One region of the Acetobacterium sp. KB-1 genome, then DNA from elsewhere that is predicted to be linked to it. Evidence: a T-box and tRNA genes for the amino acid it is inferred to sense, from the RefSeq annotation. Region 1 holds a T-box; the other holds one or more tRNA genes.
What was found. The T-box of region 1 lies ahead of thrS (threonine--tRNA ligase). A T-box ahead of a tRNA ligase gene usually reads a tRNA of that ligase, here a tRNA-Thr.
Positions count from the first base shown of each region.

Region 2: it has a tRNA-Thr gene. The T-box ahead of thrS (threonine--tRNA ligase) is inferred to sense a tRNA for this amino acid. The anticodon was not compared.

Region 1 covers NZ_CP030040.1:555,347-563,911, reverse strand. Annotated here, with positions in the region: gene thrS (threonine--tRNA ligase) at 1-1,605, opposite strand, end outside; T-box leader at 1,696-1,948, opposite strand; gene DOZ58_RS02635 (B12-binding domain-containing radical SAM protein) at 2,037-3,740, opposite strand; gene ychF (redox-regulated ATPase YchF) at 3,800-4,897, opposite strand; gene rsfS (ribosome silencing factor) at 5,155-5,499, opposite strand; gene yqeK (bis(5'-nucleosyl)-tetraphosphatase (symmetrical) YqeK) at 5,496-6,092, opposite strand; gene nadD (nicotinate-nucleotide adenylyltransferase) at 6,079-6,720, opposite strand; gene DOZ58_RS02610 (YhbY family RNA-binding protein) at 6,737-7,099, opposite strand; gene obgE (GTPase ObgE) at 7,151-8,434, opposite strand; gene rpmA (50S ribosomal protein L27) at 8,547-8,565, opposite strand, start outside.
Region 2 covers NZ_CP030040.1:1,390,733-1,399,297, forward strand. Annotated here, with positions in the region: gene DOZ58_RS06390 (V-type ATP synthase subunit I) at 1-1,003, opposite strand, end outside; gene DOZ58_RS06395 (V-type ATPase subunit) at 1,024-2,070, opposite strand; gene DOZ58_RS06400 (hypothetical protein) at 2,135-2,467, opposite strand; gene DOZ58_RS06405 (heavy metal translocating P-type ATPase) at 2,704-5,292, shown strand; gene DOZ58_RS06410 (metal-sensing transcriptional repressor) at 5,295-5,561, shown strand; tRNA gene DOZ58_RS06415 (tRNA-Lys) at 5,683-5,758, opposite strand; tRNA gene DOZ58_RS06420 (tRNA-Tyr) at 6,020-6,104, opposite strand; tRNA gene DOZ58_RS06425 (tRNA-Thr) at 6,134-6,209, opposite strand; tRNA gene DOZ58_RS06430 (tRNA-Asp) at 6,330-6,406, opposite strand; tRNA gene DOZ58_RS06435 (tRNA-Glu) at 6,422-6,496, opposite strand; tRNA gene DOZ58_RS06440 (tRNA-Asn) at 6,549-6,623, opposite strand; rRNA gene rrf (5S ribosomal RNA) at 6,633-6,749, opposite strand; rRNA gene DOZ58_RS06450 (23S ribosomal RNA) at 6,962-8,565, opposite strand, start outside.

The sequences.
Region 1 (8,565 bases):
CAACCAAACCGGGAATTTTCCGGCAAAGTGCTCAATCAGGATCCCCAAAAATCGTTCGATACTCCCTAAAATCGTACGATGAATAATAACCGGACGATGTTTTTCGCCATCCGAACCAATATAGTTCAGATCAAAACGTTCCGGCATTTGGAAATCTAATTGAATCGTTCCACATTGCCATGTTCGTCCTAGGCTATCTTCCAGGTGGAAATCAATTTTAGGTCCATAAAATGCTCCATCGCCAGGATTGAGACGATAATTGATTTCTTTTTTCTCAAGGGCTTTTCTTAATGCTTCGGTTGCTATTTCCCAAACTTCATCAGATCCAATCGAATTTTCTGGTTGTGTCGATAATTCAACTTTATAACTAAAACCGAATATCTTATAAACATCATCAGCCAGATCGATTACCTTGATGACTTCTTCTTGAATTTGCTCGGGAGTCATGAAAATATGCGCATCATCCTGAGTAAAAGCACGGACACGCATCAGTCCATGAAGCGCACCATGCAGTTCATGGCGGTGAACTAGACCCAGTTCTCCCATTTTTAACGGTAAATCACGATAGGAGTGACCCTTTGTTTTATAAACCAGCATGCCGCCGGGGCAGTTCATTGGTTTAATGGCATATTCACTCTCATCAATCTCAGTAAAATACATATTTTCTTTATATTTATCCCAATGTCCCGAACGTTTCCATAGATCGTTATTAAGTATAATGGGTGTTTTAATTTCATGGTAGCCTCGACGTTGGTGTTCTTCGCGCCAAAAGTTTTCCAGCTCGTTTCGAATGATCATGCCCTTCGGATGGAAGAAAGGAAATCCGGGACCTTCTTCATGCAATGAAAAAAGATCAAGTTCTTTTCCTAATTTACGATGATCCCGTTTTTTGGCTTCTTCGAGTCGAGTCAGGTACTCATCCAACTGACTTTTTTTAGGGAAGGTAATGCCGTAGATCCGCTGTAGCATTTTATTTTTCTCATCACCCCGCCAGTAGGCACCGGCCAGACTTAAAAGCTTAATGGCTTTAATTCCGCTGAGGTTTTGAATATGGGGACCGGCACAAAGATCCGAGAACTCACCCTGGGAATAAAAGCTGATGATGGCGTCTTCCGGCAGATTTTCGATCAGTTCAGCCTTATAAATCTCGCCTTCAGCATTAACCTTTGCCAAAGCGTCGTTGCGGTTCAGTTCGTAACGACTAATCACCAGCCCTTCCTTAACAATTTTAGCCATTTCTTTTTCAATTTTTTCCATGATTTCCGGGGTGATAATCACATCGACATCAATATCATAGTAAAAACCATTATCAATGGCCGGGCCAATGGCCAGTTTTGCCTGTGGATACAATCGTTTGACCGCCTGAGCCAGCAGATGGGAACCGGTATGCCAGAAAGCATGCTTGCCGCCTTCATCTTCAAATTTTAACAGATTGAGGGTGGCATCTTCGTTAATCGGTTGACGAACATCGACAACCTTGCCACCCAGTTCCCCTGCCATTGTATTTTTAGCTAAACCGGGACTGATATCATTGGCAACTTCAAGGACAGTGATTCCGGGTTCATAAGTCTTTATGGATCCGTCTTTTAACGTAATAGTAATCATGGTTTTCTCCTTTATTTCTGAATTTAATTGTAACCCAGCATTATTTTCCAGCGACTCGCTTATAAAAACAAAAAAAGTCCCTTTGTCAAACAAAGGGACGTATTAACGCGGTTCCACCCAATTTGATTCACATGCGTGAATCCACTTAAGTTCTGAATAACGGTCAGCTCCGAAAAACCCTACTATTAAAAAATGAAAGATGCTACACTGCACAACTATCGATCCGATTTCAGGTTTTGACTCCAAGGTGGTTTTCAATTATCACTAGTATAGGCAATTACAGCCAGGTTGCCTATTCTCTGAATCTAATGGGTAACTTACTCGTCCTTATCAGCGCCTTTTTTATTTTTATTGAGTATTAGTATAACCTTTATCTAAAAAAGAATCAATACTTTTAAAAAAAATTAATTTAGTAAATTAAACATCAAAAATTAGCAAATAATGCTAAATCCCGTTTCAAAGAATACTAATAATCCTTGTTCATTATTGATTGTTGTTGATTCGGAAAAATGATCAATCAACGTTCTCGAAAAATACTGAAACTTGACCTGGTTATAGATTTTTTTTGGTGTAAAATTAGCAAAGACATTCAGGAAAGTCGCGATATTCTGAGGATCTTTTAAAAATTCGAAGATCCATTCCTTATCAGGACAAGTATCAAGCATATCGCCTGGCAGTCTGAGATTCCCCTGGGAGAGAAAGTCAAACTTAATCCATTCACTAACTTGATCATTCTTTTTTTGTTCTTTGAAAAACTCCTTTAAAATACTAAAGAGTTGTTCTTTTGATTTTCCTACTTCATAATATCCCTGTTCGTCCCAATAGCAAGAAAAGGCTTCAAAAAAGTCAAAAGGGGTGTCGTAAATCTTGGCTTGAAAAATAAATGCCAAACTATGTTTGAATGCGCCGCTATTGAAATAACGATCCACTAACACTTCAATTTGACGCAATTGATACAGTTCCTCAGCACTAAGATACTTATTAGAAATAATTTCATATGGCGGAAAGCTGGCATACTGGTAATCATGGATCTCAGACTCTTTGCGAATGCGGGTACCTTTCAGACACTTCAGAAAGCCTAATTGCAGCATACCGGGATTAAGGGCAATGACCTGATTAAAGGATGACTTAAACACCTCATAGGTTTCATGGGGTAGGCCAGCAATCAGATCCAGATGAATATGAATATTATCTTGTTCCAAGAGTTTTTTTACATGATTTTCTGTTCGTTCGACACTGATTTTTCGGCCAATAGCCGAAAGCGTAGCGGGTGCTGTGCTTTGAACACCGATTTCGAATTGAATCAGTCCCGGCGGTGCCATCGCTAGCAGAGCAATCATTCCATCATCGATGAGATCTCCGGTCATTTCAAAGTGAAAATTAGTGTCGCCGCCTTGTTTAATAAGATAGGAAAATATTTCTTTAGCTCGGCTCAAATCGCAGTTAAATGTCCGGTCTACCAGTTTAACCTGTTTGACACCAGCCTGAATAAAGAAATCCAACTCCTTAAAAACCCTATCCAAACTCAAGATGTTTAGTTTCTGTGTAGTTGAAGAAAGGCAATATGAACAGGAAAACGGGCAGCCTCGCATGGTTTCATAATAAATAATCTTATGATTGAGACTGTTTAGATTCTCATTTAAATAAGGAAAAGTCAATTGGTTTAATGGAACCGCTTTCGAATCGGGACTATCAACAATTTCTCCCGATCGTTTTCGATAGCAGAGCCCGGGAATTTTACTAAAGCGTTCCTGGTCGCGATCTTTGAGCAACGCGTTTAGTATACCTTCCCCTTCCCCCTTTACAATAATGTCGCAGAAAGGATAGTTCTTCATCAGCGTCATGGCATCAAAACTAACCTCCGGACCGCCTAGAATAATTTGCACCTGGGGCCTGGCTTTTTTAACTATTTCGGCTAACTTTAGAACAATTTCTATATTCCAGATATAACAAGAAAAACCAATACGTTTAGCATCGTGATCGAGCAGTAGCTTGATAATACGATGAATTGGATCATTAATTGACATCTCCAGAATTTCAACATTAAAATCCGGCAGTTGCGCCTTTAATGAACGAACGGCCAGATTAGTGTGGATATATTTCGCATTGACAGCGACTAAAACAAGATCTTTCACAGTAACCTCCAGGTTATCGGGTGGTTTATATCTAAATGCTAACTGCTAGGATAAATAATCTAGACATTAAATCGAAAAAAGGTAACATCGCCATCTTTCATGACATAGTCTTTTCCTTCAACCCGGGTGACGCCGCTTTCCTTGGCTTTTACTTCCGTACCGGCTTCAATTAATTGTTCAAAACTCGTTATCTCAGCCCGAATAAACCCACGTTCAATATCAGTGTGGATCTTACCGGCGGCCTGAGGCGCTTTGGTACCTTCGGTGACAGTCCAGGCTCTTATCTCCTGGGGTCCGGCGGTCAAAAAAGTAATCAGCCCTAATAACTTATAGCCTGAACGAATAACCTGGTCAAGTCCCGATTCTTCCAAACCCATATCAGATAAAAATTCTGCTTTTTCAGCATCATCAAACTGAGCGATTTCTTCTTCAATTTTTGCCGAAATTTTAATAATATCCTTGTGACTACCGGAGTGATTTTCCCGAACAGTCACTTTTAAACGGGTTACCATCTCATTATCTTCATGAAGATCATTCTCTGAAACATTGGCGATATAAAGTACCGGTTTAATCGAAATCAATTGAATCGTTTGAATGAATTCCCATTCATCGACTGTAAAATCATCGTCATGCGGCATTTTTCCACCTTCAAGAATTTCCCGCAATCGCATCGCTACTTCGATGTTAGCTTTTTCCTGAGGATTTGTTTTAGCCAGCTTTTTATTTTTTTCGATCCGTCGATCCAGCATTTCGATATCTGCAAAAATAAGTTCCAGATTGATGGTCTCCAGATCGTCGATGGGATCGATTTTTCCTTCCACATGAACCACATTTTCATCTTCAAAACAACGGACAACATGGACAATGGCATCAACCTCACGGATATGCGAAAGAAACTTGTTTCCAAGACCTTCGCCTTTGCTGGCACCGCGCACCAGACCGGCAATGTCGACAAATTCGATGGTAGTAGGGATTACCTTTTTTGAATTGTACATTTTTTCTAAAACAGCTAAACGTGGATCTGGCACTGTCACAACCCCGATATTAGGATCAATGGTGCAAAATGGATAATTGGCAGACTCTGCCCCGGCCTTAGTTAACGCATTGAATATGGTGCTTTTCCCGACGTTGGGTAAGCCAACGATTCCTATTTTCATAGTTACCTCTTTCTAATTTTCTTAGTACTGAAATTAATTGTTTTATTATGAAATTCACTCTGCTATCCATGATAGAATTAATCCCGACATTTAAAAAGGTGGATTTTCCAGCCCCGAAGGATCAAGAAGTGCCACCATTTCGATTGGTTCAGTAATTCGGTTGATACCCAAAGTTTATATCAATTGTTGACTTTTTATCTCCAGTAAAATTCACTTAGATAAAAAGTATCAATCAAGTTGATTGCATGAGACGCAGATTATCGATTAACAGGGCTGCTTTTCCAAAGTTTTTCCAAGTTATAAAACTCTCGTTCTTCGGCATGAAAAATATGGATGATCACATCATAATAATCCAGTAAAATCCAGCGACCTTCCCGTTGGCCCTCGATGTTTTTGGGGAATATTTCCAATTGTTTAGCTTCATACTCTATATTATCAGCAATAGCTTTGACCTGACGTTCAGAACTCCCGCTGGCAATAACAAAATAATTGGCAATGGATGTCATTTCGGTTACATTAATGACCTCAATATCCACCCCGTTTTTGTCCTCAATCCAGCTTTTTATTTTTTGTGCAAATTCTTCTGGAATAATAAAAATCACTCACTTTCTTTTTTAATTTTCTTTAAGTTTATGGTTTTGATAATTAAATCGTTTCGCGCATCGATGGTTCGCTTATGGAGTAGTGCACCTGTTCGCGCCACATGACAGATACAATTAGTTAGTGCCATAATAGTGGCCCCGTCCAAATCAGTATCTGCCATTTGTCGAATGGTCTCAACGCCTGGAAAAGTACGGTCTTTTTCAATATAATCGGCCAGATAAATAATCTTATCCAGTGTGCTCATATTCTTGCAACCAGTAGTGTGACAATCTATGGCATTTTGAATTGCGGTATCGTTGATACCGTAACGCTCTTTAGCAAGGACCGCACCCACTGGGCCATGAAGTAGCTGGGGATCATTTCGACTCACACGATCGATTTTAATCTGATGCCGTTTGGCGCAGTCAAGCTGCTGTTCATCTGTCAGATTCTTAGCACAGTCATGCAGCAACGCTGCCAACCTGGCCTGGTCTTGATCACAGCCAAAGTTATGAGCCAGTTTCTCAGCCGCCTCAACCACGTTTTGTGTGTGTGTGAAGCGTTTAGGAGTTAGAATTCTTTTTAAATCTTCTTCGATATCAGTCCAATTCATTGCTATCCTCAATAGACACATTCGGCAAGTAAAGGTGATACTCATGAATATAGGCTTCCACCGCGTCAGGAAGTAAATAACGAATGGAGTATCCATTTTTAATTCGTGCCCGGATATCAGAAGAGGCAATGTCCATTTCGGTGGCATACAGCTTGAAAATAGACGCCCCGTAAATCTCCTGTAGCTCTTTGATCCGCATATCCAGCCGATCGTGACTATAACCCGGACGGAATGTCGTGATAAACTTCACCGACTTTAATAATTCCGGGGCACCCTTCCATAAGGTGATTTCAAACATTAAATCGGCACCGGCAATAAAATAAAAATCACAGTCCGGATAAATTTCTTTAATGGTATTGATGGTATCAATCGTATAGGTGATACCACTCTGATCAATTTCATGGGTCAAAATTTCAAAACTGTCATTGCCTGCGATTGCCAGTTCGACCATTTTAAGTCGGTGCTTTCTGGCAATTTCGTCTTGAGATAACTTAAATGGGTTATTCCCGGTAGGAATAAACAACACCTTATCCAATTCATATTGATCTCGAGCCGACTCTGCCAGTAGTAGATGCCCCGTATGGATGGGATTAAAACTTCCTCCCAGAAGACCGATTTTTTTCTTCATCTCAAACCTTTGCTTACTATGAATTAGTGAATTTTCGCGACGGACTAAGTGCCTTTTTCTTGACACGTTTAATGGGTTTCTGATTTTTTGTAGGCACCTCGATTTTTGTTTTTAATAAATTCTTCTTATAAAGGATAAATTTACTACCGATGGTGCACACAATATCGGATTTTGTGGCTGCAGCTAATTCCCGGGCCACATTATTGACATCTTCCAGAGAATTATTTTGAACCTTTCCCTTGATCAGTTCCCGGGCAATAATGGCGTCCCTGGTCTGCACGATGACTTGTGGTGTGATGCCATCTTTACCGATGAAAATGATATCGGGAATATCCATCGCAAGTTTTCTTAAATAACTTCTTTGTTTACTTGTTAACATTTTTTCTCTACTTTCTACGACGCTATTATAACATATAATAATGCGGGAAATCTATTTAAAATACTCAAATTCGATCTCTTCGAGTTGAACCACATCTTCATCCTGAATGCCCATTCTTTCCAATTCTTCAAAGACGCCTTTATCTTTTAGAACCCGCTGGAAGAAACCTATGGAATCCAAATCTTCAAAGTTAACCGACGTAATCAGTCGCTCCACGAATGCACCTTTAACTACAAATAAATGATCGAATTTTTCAACGGTGAATTGTTTTTCTTTAAAGTCCGGGGTGAAAATGATTTCAGTTTCCGGTTCAAAGTCAAAAATCGGCTCTACTTCGCCAATTTCATCGAGCAACTTTATGGTTCGGCTTAACAGTTCATTGAGTCCCTGACCAGTTACTGCGGAAATGACAAAGACTTCATAGCCCATTTGTTCCAATTCAGCCTTTAAATTATCCGTTTCTTCAGGTTCTAAAAGAAGATCAACCTTGTTCAAGGCCACGATCTGAACGCGTTTTGCCAATTTTTCGTTGTATTTTTCCAATTCAAAGTTGATCTTTTTAAAATCATCCAAAGGCTCCCGGCCTTCACTGCCAGAGGCGTCCAGAAGATGAATCAGCAGTTTGGTTCGTTCCACGTGTCTAAGGAACTGATCCCCCAGTCCGGTACCCTCATGAGCACCTTCGATCAAACCGGGAATGTCAGCGATCACAAAAGGATCAAAATTTCGCCATTCAACCACTCCAAGATTGGGAACGATGGTGGTAAAATGGTAATTGGCTATCTTGGGCTTAGCTTTAGTGATCACCGATAAAAGGGTTGATTTACCGACATTTGGAAAACCAATCAGACCTACATCAGCAAGCAGCTTGAGTTCAAGAATAACGGTGCGTTCCTGACCCTTGACACCACCCTGGGCAAAACGAGGTGCCTGTCTGGTGGCGGTGGCAAAGTTCATGTTTCCCCGACCACCCCGGCCGCCTTCGGCGACCCGGTATTTTTGTCCATGTTCTGAAAGATCGCAGATGATTCGTCCGGTATCTTTATCTTTAATAATGGTTCCCACTGGTACTTTGATAATCAGATCTTCTCCGGTTTTACCGGTAGACCGACAACCGGTTCCGTTTTCGCCATTTTCTGCTTTGTGTTTTCTTTTATATTTAAATTCCATCAGGGTCCGAAAACCATTATCAGCCATAAATAAAATATTGCCGCCATGCCCTCCGTTACCACCGTCTGGACCACCATTGGGAACATATTTTTCGCGGCGAAAACTCATGCCGCCATGTCCGCCGTTGCCGGCCTTTAGAATAATCTCTGCTTTATCTACAAACATTGCTACCTCGCTTTTTTTATGGTATCTACCCAAACAACAAAAAATAAAACCTCTTATCTTGTAAAAACGAGCATAAGAGGTTTTATGGATGTATTATTTTGTCACTGGAAAACTAGATGGCTTCCCGAGGA
Region 2 (8,565 bases), 840 kb from region 1:
TTCCACTACCACTATTTGTATCCGAAAACATGATGATCATTTCCGGGTATTTAGCGGCGATCGCCTCCATCCGTTTTTTATCACGTCTGGAAATCCATCCAGAAAAATAAAAATTCTCTTCACTAAAGGCCATATATTTTTTAATGATGCTCAAATTCCCATATAAACTCAGGGTATTAAAACTCTCCGTTGCTTCTTTTTTATTTTCTTTTAAATGGGCATTCAAATCCACAAGTAACTTTGATTTTCTTTCTTTTAACACTTCAACTTCTTGATTAATTTTTTTAAGAATGATCTTTGGTGTTTCGGTATATTCTGAACTAAACCCTTCAATGGGCTTAAAATTCAGCGCCTTTAGAATCCGCTTGGATTCAATTTCTAAATCCCTGGGGGACACAATCATAAACACTTCTTCATTGTCTACCTGATTGCCAACATGAAATACAATTGAAGTCACACTGTTATAAATACTTTTCAAGCGGGCGGCATTATCCTTTGTAACTGATCCCATACTAAACGAAAAATTTTCGAGATGATCAAGTTCGCTCATATTAGCTTCCAGTTCATCTAAATAGCCATAAGCCGTTCTGCTTTTTTCAAGCGTTTCAAGGCGATCGTTTATTTCTTTGATCTCACCATACTCAAGGACTAAATTGTTTTCAAAAGCTTTAGCATTGGCCAACGCTTTTCCGAGATCCGTATCACCTTTCGCTAAAGACACCATATCTAAACTGAGGGATCCCTTGTAGAGTTCATTTAATTTATTTACGGTTTTGACAAAATTCTTCTCATCCATCATGGTTTCTCCAGACACAAGCTGAGCAAACCCCAATAGTTCTCCCATGTTTTCTTCCCGAATTGGCAGAATAAATCTACCCGAGTCAATCTCGTGCATGGCGTCCACTATTTGTATGTCATTGAAAAGAAAAATGTCTTTGGCAAATTTGTCTACATCTTTAATTTTGCCGACTACATCCATCATAATCACATTTTCAACTGCCATAGAGTACTTCCTTTCACACCCTAATCAATGGGTCTGATTAAATATTTTTTTGTCTCATCCGCGCCCATTCGATAACGCTTGCTTTCAATTATTGACGTGATATCTTCGATTTCAAAATCCAACAAGCGCACATATGCTACAACCCGACCCAAACCACTGTCACTATCGCCGAAAAGCTTTAAGTTCTGATAATACAAATAGCGTTCCTTGCGTCTTTCCATAAATAAATCGATGGTATCCGTGTGGTTAAAAAGAAATGCATAATCAGAATTTGTTAATAAAGCTTTAATTTCGACGAGATTTTTTGCATCAACCAGGCTTAATAAACGTTTCTCATTAAGCTCCAGACCACCGCGTAGCGAATAGGCAATTAATTCTTCTCGGGATAAGCTATAGAATTTTTTTCCGCGATAAATCCAGATTAAATTTAGCAAATCGAAGTTTCGTCTTTGTAGATCGATTAAATCTTGATTCGATTTTTTATCAAGCTTCATTAAACGGTTTTTTAACAAATCATAATAATAGCGATCCAGATTTTTTTCCACCATTACTAAGTCATGGGGACCCTTGATATCCTTATAAATTTCAAAAATACGGTAGTAATCGGTATTAACGAGCATCTTTTTAAATTCTTCCCAGTCTCTAGCACGAAAAAGACGATCAAAAGGTACTTTAGTGTACTTTTCGGAAAAAATCATTAGTGCCTTGAGTGATTCCAAATTACCACTTCTGGCGATGCCACGAATTAAAATTCGAATCGATTCGACCTCCATACGGATTAGCAAAATCAGAAGAAAATTCTTTTCCTCACCGAGTAGGTAATGCATCAGCTTTTCGGTGTCACGCACTTTCAAATCATTCAAGTGCGCTTCAATCTCTGTTCGATGAAGATCTTCTGGATTCATTTTACTTAAAAAATCGCCATAATAAGTATGATCTCTTAGGTAAAGGAATACTTCTTTCAAGTCTTTTGCCTTAATCAACTCAAGATAATCTTTATCATTAATTCTTCGAGCTCGCATTGCAAGCACTTTTGTATTTATAGCTGCATGTTTACTTTTAGACATTTAACTCTCACACTTTTCTATAAAATTTAGATCGAAAATCCATAGAATCAGATACTGCCATCGGTTACTTAAAGAGTTTTTCCAGAACTTCCAGTGCCTTTTCATCTTTTTTCTCATCATATCGGCATTGAGTCTTAGCTAATTCCTGAACCATCGAATCAATGATGCTTTGACGCTCTTCTTTGGCTTTGCTAATCTCCACGTGATAGTTTTGTTTGGCTAATTCCTGAACACCATCTAATTCATTTTTCTCATTTGCTTTAATCTTATTTTTAGTATGTTCTAAAATTCGATCCGCTCGTTGGCTAACATTTTTTTTGATCCGCACCGCCTTCATATCAAGATCGATAACTTGCCTGATAACCAAATTAATATCTGCGTCTTCACTATGTAACATGATTAATCTCCTTTCAATTAAATTTCAAAACATTTTCTTCTTATTAATATACCCAATATTTCTGTTTTTCATTATAGCACTTTAAAAAATGATAGCAAGATGTAATTTTTTCTAGCAACCGATTGCATGTTTCTTAAAATTAATTATTGTGTTGACACAAATCGATAAATGGTGTATTATTCGGTTATAAAGACACCCCCTCCCCATGAGGGGTAGATTTAAAAGGAGGACTCACTATGGAAAGAACGCAGTTTAATATTAGTGGCATGACCTGCACCGCATGTGCCAGCGCCATTGAACGTAAAGTTGGCCAAATAGATGGTGTCGATTCTGCCGTTATTAATTTTTCAAATGAGAAACTAATTGTCCAGCATGATCCGACACTTGCTCCCGTACCGCTGATTGTCACCACCATCACAGCTCTAGGCTATGGCGCAACACTGGTTGAAGAAGGAAGTAAATTCACCTCAGGTACTAATAAAAAACAAAATGATAAGCCCAGTTATCAAGTTCAAATTGACGAAGTTAAATCGCGACTCATCAGTTCGCTGATCTTTACCCTCCCCTTATTTTATCTCGCCATGGGTCCGATGATCGGCTTGCCAATTCCCGCTTTTTTAGCTGGCGAAAAAAACTTACTGATTAACGCCTTAACGCAAATGTTTCTAACCTTACCGGTTGTCTTTTTGTGTCGGCATTTTTACATCAATGGTTTTAAAGCTCTGGCCAAACGTATTCCTAATATGGATTCGCTCGTGGCCGTAGGCACGAGTGCTGCCTTTATCTATGGGGTTATCGTTTTGTTTATCCTCGCTTATGGTTTTTCATATGATAATATGGAATTGATTCATCACTATTCACATGAACTCTATTTTGAATCAACCACTGTTATTTTAGTTTTAATCACTTTAGGCAAATTTCTTGAAACAAAAGCAAAAGGAAAAACGTCCCAAGCGATCGAAAAATTGATTGCTTTAGTACCCGAAAACGCCCGCGTGTTAAGAAATAATTTAGAAGTCGAAATTTCTATTGATGAGGTTCGAATCGATGATATTGTCATTATTCGCCCCGGAGAACGTGTTCCTGTCGATGGGATTATTCTGAGTGGTCATTCCAGCGTTGACGAATCTCTACTGACTGGCGAAAGTTTGCCTGTCGAAAAAGTGACCGGTGACACTGTTATTTCCGGCAGTATGAATAAAACCGGTTCTTTTGAATTTAAAGCGACTAAGATCGGACAGGACACTACCCTCAGTAAAATTATACAACTGGTTGAAGAAGCACAGTCATCGAAAGCCCCAATTGCCAGAATTGCCGATGAAATCAGTCGCTTTTTTGTTCCCGCAGTAATGGGAATCTCACTGCTGACTTTTATAATCTGGATGATCCTTGGTTTTGGGCTATCTTTTGCCTTATCGGCTGCGATATCTGTTCTCGTTATTTCCTGCCCCTGTGCCTTAGGACTAGCCACTCCAACAGCTATTATGGTTGGTACCGGAAAAGGCGCCGAAAAAGGCATCTTATTTAAGAATGGTCCGGCTTTGGAAATTCTTGGCAAATCAAATACCGTTGTTTTCGATAAGACCGGTACCTTAACGATCGGTTCTCCATCGATTACCGATATCATTCTTTATGATTCTGAAATCGATCAGAATGAATTGTTAACCATAACCGCTTCTTTAGAAAAAAAATCAGAGCACCCGCTGAGTGAAGCGATTGTAAAGAAAGCTGATGAACTTCATCTTTCTTTACATGAAGTGTCAAAATTTGATTCGTTATCTGGATTAGGTATTCAAGGTCAGCTTGCTGGTAAAAATGTAGTGATAGGAAATATCAAACTAATGGAGCAAAATAGCCTTTCCGTTGAACACATTATGAATGATTATCTGCGACTCTCTGATTTGGGAAAAACGCCGCTATTAGTAGGCTGGGATCAATCGGTCAAAGGCATCATCGGCGTTGCCGATACCATTAAGGAAAACAGTAATTTAGCCGTTTCGCAACTAAAAGCAATGGGGATCAAGGTCTATATGCTCACCGGCGATAACGAACGGACAGCGCAGGCGATTGGCAACACGGTCAACATCGAAAATGTCGTAGCCAATGTGCTTCCCCATGAAAAAGCATCGATGATAAAGAATCTGCAAGCAGAGGGACATCAGGTAATCATGGTCGGAGATGGCATCAATGATGCCCCGGCGTTAGCCCAAAGTGATGTCGGCATTGCAATCGGTAACGGCACCGACATCGCCATTGAATCGGCCGATGTTATCCTTATGCAAAACGATTTAATGAATATTGTTTCAGCAATACAATTAAGTAAGGCCACTTTGAAGAACATCAAACAAAACTTATTTTGGGCCTTTATTTATAATGTGATTGGTATCCCCCTTGCTGCTGGTGTTTTATTTATACCGTTTGGGCTAAAACTAAACCCAATGTTTGCCGCCGGCGCAATGAGCTTAAGTTCAGTTTCCGTTGTGCTCAACGCTTTATCGCTAAAAACATTTAAAGCTAAATTATTAAACGTAAAGCAACCCGAAGCAAATCCTACCGTTAGCAAAGCAACACTGCTTAAAGATAAAAAAATTGAAATGAAAGAAGGAAAAAAAATGAAAAAATTATTAAAAGTTAGTGATATGAGTTGTCAACACTGCGTTAAATGTGTTGAAAGTGTGTTAAATGGCATTGATGGAATCAGTGATGTGTCCGTATCTCTAGAACAAGGCCAGGCCAGTTTCACAGCTTCCGATAATGTTAATCTAAGTGCAGTGACTGCTGCCCTCACAGAAGCAGGTTACCCGGCCTCTGAAATCACTGAATAATTATGGAAGTCAAAGATCGTACAACCGAGCTAAACCTGCTTAAAACTGCCCGGGGTCAGATTGATGGCATTATAAAGATGCTTGAAAATGATCGGTATTGCATTGACATTTCGAAACAAATCCTCGCAGTTCAGGCCCTTTTAAAAAAGACGAACCTGGAAATTTTAAAAAAACATATGAATTCTTGTGTAGCAGATGCCTTTGAAAAAGGCGATGGTGAAGCGAAAATTGATGAGATCATGCTTGTCCTTGATAAGTATTATCGATAGATTAGACTAAATTAGCGCCTGTAACTAAAAAAATGCCGCCACGATCGGTCAAGATCTTGGGCGGCATTTTTTTGATTCAAACAAAATAAAAACCGCATCATCTGCGGCTAAATTTAGAAATTGGTGACCCATGGGCGACTTGAACGCCCGACACCCTGATTAAAAGTCAGATGCTCTACCAACTGAGCTAATGGGTCATGCTATAATTTACTTTTTGTCTGTCTCCAAACGATTATGAATACTCCCGTTTGCCTAACTAAGTGATTCACACCAAATCAAAGATTTGGGTTCTCTACTTGGCAACTGAGCTAATGGGTATTTAGAGGAGCGTATTTTATTCGAAAACTCTTCTCATCCTAATTGGATGAGTTTTCAATTAAAATGCGTTAGCTTTATCACTGTTGTCTCGCTATGCTCGCCTGCCGACCAATTTCAGGTATGAAATTGGGATAAAGCGTTGGTGGGAGAAGATGGATTCGAACCATCGTAGACGTTGTCAACGGATTTACAGTCCGCCCCCTTTAGCCACTCGGGCATTCTCCCAGATGTTTAAATAATTCTTGACATAAAAATGGAGCTGATGAACGGACTCGAACCGTTAACCTGCTGATTACAAATCAGCTGCTCTGCCAATTGAGCCACATCAGCTTAATGATAAAATATTGACACATATAAATTACGTTGCTTTAAGTCACAGCCAATCAACTCAGCGATTCATTCAAAARTGTTYRCTCACTACGTTCATRCATWTTTGGTTCTCTKTTTARATGGCGACCTGGAAGAGACTCGAACTCTCGACCTCCAGCGTGACAGGCTGGCATTCTAACCAACTGAACTACCAGGCCGCGTGAATATGAAATTGGTGACCCCTAGGAGACTCGAACTCCTGTTACCGCCGTGAAAGGGCGGTGTCTTAACCGCTTGACCAAGGGGCCGTAATAAATGCGGATATGAATCATTATGGTTCACACCCGCTTGATGTCTTAATGGCTCCCCAGGCTGGATTTGAACCAGCAACCTATCGGTTAACAGCCGAGTGCTCCACCGTTGAGCTACTGAGGATTATTTAAAATCCCGCAAYGTCCTATCCTCCCAGGCAGTTGCCCACCAAGTACTTTCGGCGCTGGAAGACTTTACTTCTGTGTTCGGTATGGGAACAGGTGTGGCCCTTCCGCCATCGTCGCGAGACTTATTTAGCTTTGTTTTGCTAAAAACAAATAGGTTTGAAGGAGCGTTAGCGGTCAGACCGGATAAATGGCCCATCTTTTTTTCTAAAAACAATCCTTAAAAATCAAACTGTTTTTAGAGAAAAAGATAATCCTCATCCCTACTTGCTATTTTATTAAGTTGTTTTTCGGTGATCGTAACGATCACTGGAAACAGCACAGTGTATAAAATCTTGGATCAAGACCTCGGTCGATTAGTACTGGTCAGCTCCATATGTTGCCATACTTCCACATCCAGCCTATCTACCTGATCGTCTATCAGGGACCTTAACCTTTCGGTGAGATATCTTATCTTGAAGGGGGCTTCGTGCTTAGATGCCTTCAGCACTTATCCTTTCCAAACTTAGCTACCCAGCTATGCTCCTGGCGGAACAACTGGTGCACCAGTGGTTTGTCCGTTCCGGTCCTCTCGTACTAGGAACAGCTCTTCTCAAATATCTAACGCCCACGACGGATAGGGACCGAACTGTCTCACGACGTTCTGAACCCAGCTCGCGTGCCTCTTTAATGGGCGAACAGCCCAACCCTTGGGACCTGCTTCAGCCCCAGGATGAGACGAGCCGACATCGAGGTGCCAAACCTCCCCGTCGATGTGGACTCTTGGGGGAGATAAGCCTGTTATCCCCGAGGTAGCTTTTATCCGTTGAGCGATGGCCCTTCCACTCGGAACCACCGGATCACTAAGCCCGACTTTCGTCTCTGCTCGAGATGTCTCTCTCGCAGTCAATCACCTTTTTGCCTTTGCACTCTAAGAGATGGTTTCCAACCATCCTGAAGGTAACTTTGGGCGCCTCCGATACTTTTTAGGAGGCGACCGCCCCAGTCAAACTGCCCGTCTGACACTGTCCGATGACCGGATTACGGCCACTCGTTAGAATTCCAATCGTACAAGGGTGGTATCCCAAGGGCAACTCCTTCGAAACTAGCGTCCCAAATTCTTTGTCTCCCACCTATCCTGTACGTGCACGATCAAAACTCAATGCCAGATTGCAGTAAAGCTCTACGGGGTCTTTCCGTCCTGTCGCGGGTAACTCGCATCTTCACGAGTACTACAATTTCACCGGGTGTGTTGTCGAGACAGCGCTCAAATCGTTACGCCTTTCGTGCGGGTCAGAACTTACCTGACAAGGAATTTCGCTACCTTAGGACCGTTATAGTTACGGCCGCCGTTTACTGGGGCTTAAATTTGCACCTTCGCTTGCGCTAAGCACTCCTCTTAACCTTCCAGCACCGGGCAGGCGTCAGCCCCTATACATCATCTTTCGATTTAGCAGAGACCTATGTTTTTGCTAAACAGTCGCTTGAGCCTCTTCTCTGCGGCCCCCATAAGGGGGCACTCCTTCTCCCGAAGTTACGGAGTCATTTTGCCGAGTTCCTTAACAACACTTCTCCCGCTCATCTTAGGATTCTCTCCTCGCCTACCTGTGTCGGTTTACGGTACGGGCACCTTCTCTCTCAATAGAAGCTTTTCTTGACAGCGTGAAATCAGCGACTTCCCTACTTATTTTTCGTTCCCCGTCACGCCTTGGCCTTATGAGTAAGGGGATTTGCCTCCCTACTCAGCCTTGACGCTTGGCCCAGCTTTTCCAACCGCTGGGTTCGCTTATCCTTCTGTGTCACTCCATCTCTCAAACAATTAAAGGTGGTACAGGAATTTCAACCTGTTGTCCATCGCCTACGCTGCTCGCCTCGGCTTAGGCCCCGACTTACCCTGAGCGGACGAACCTTCCTCAGGAAACCTTGGGCTTTCGATGGTGAAGATTCTCACTTCACTTTCG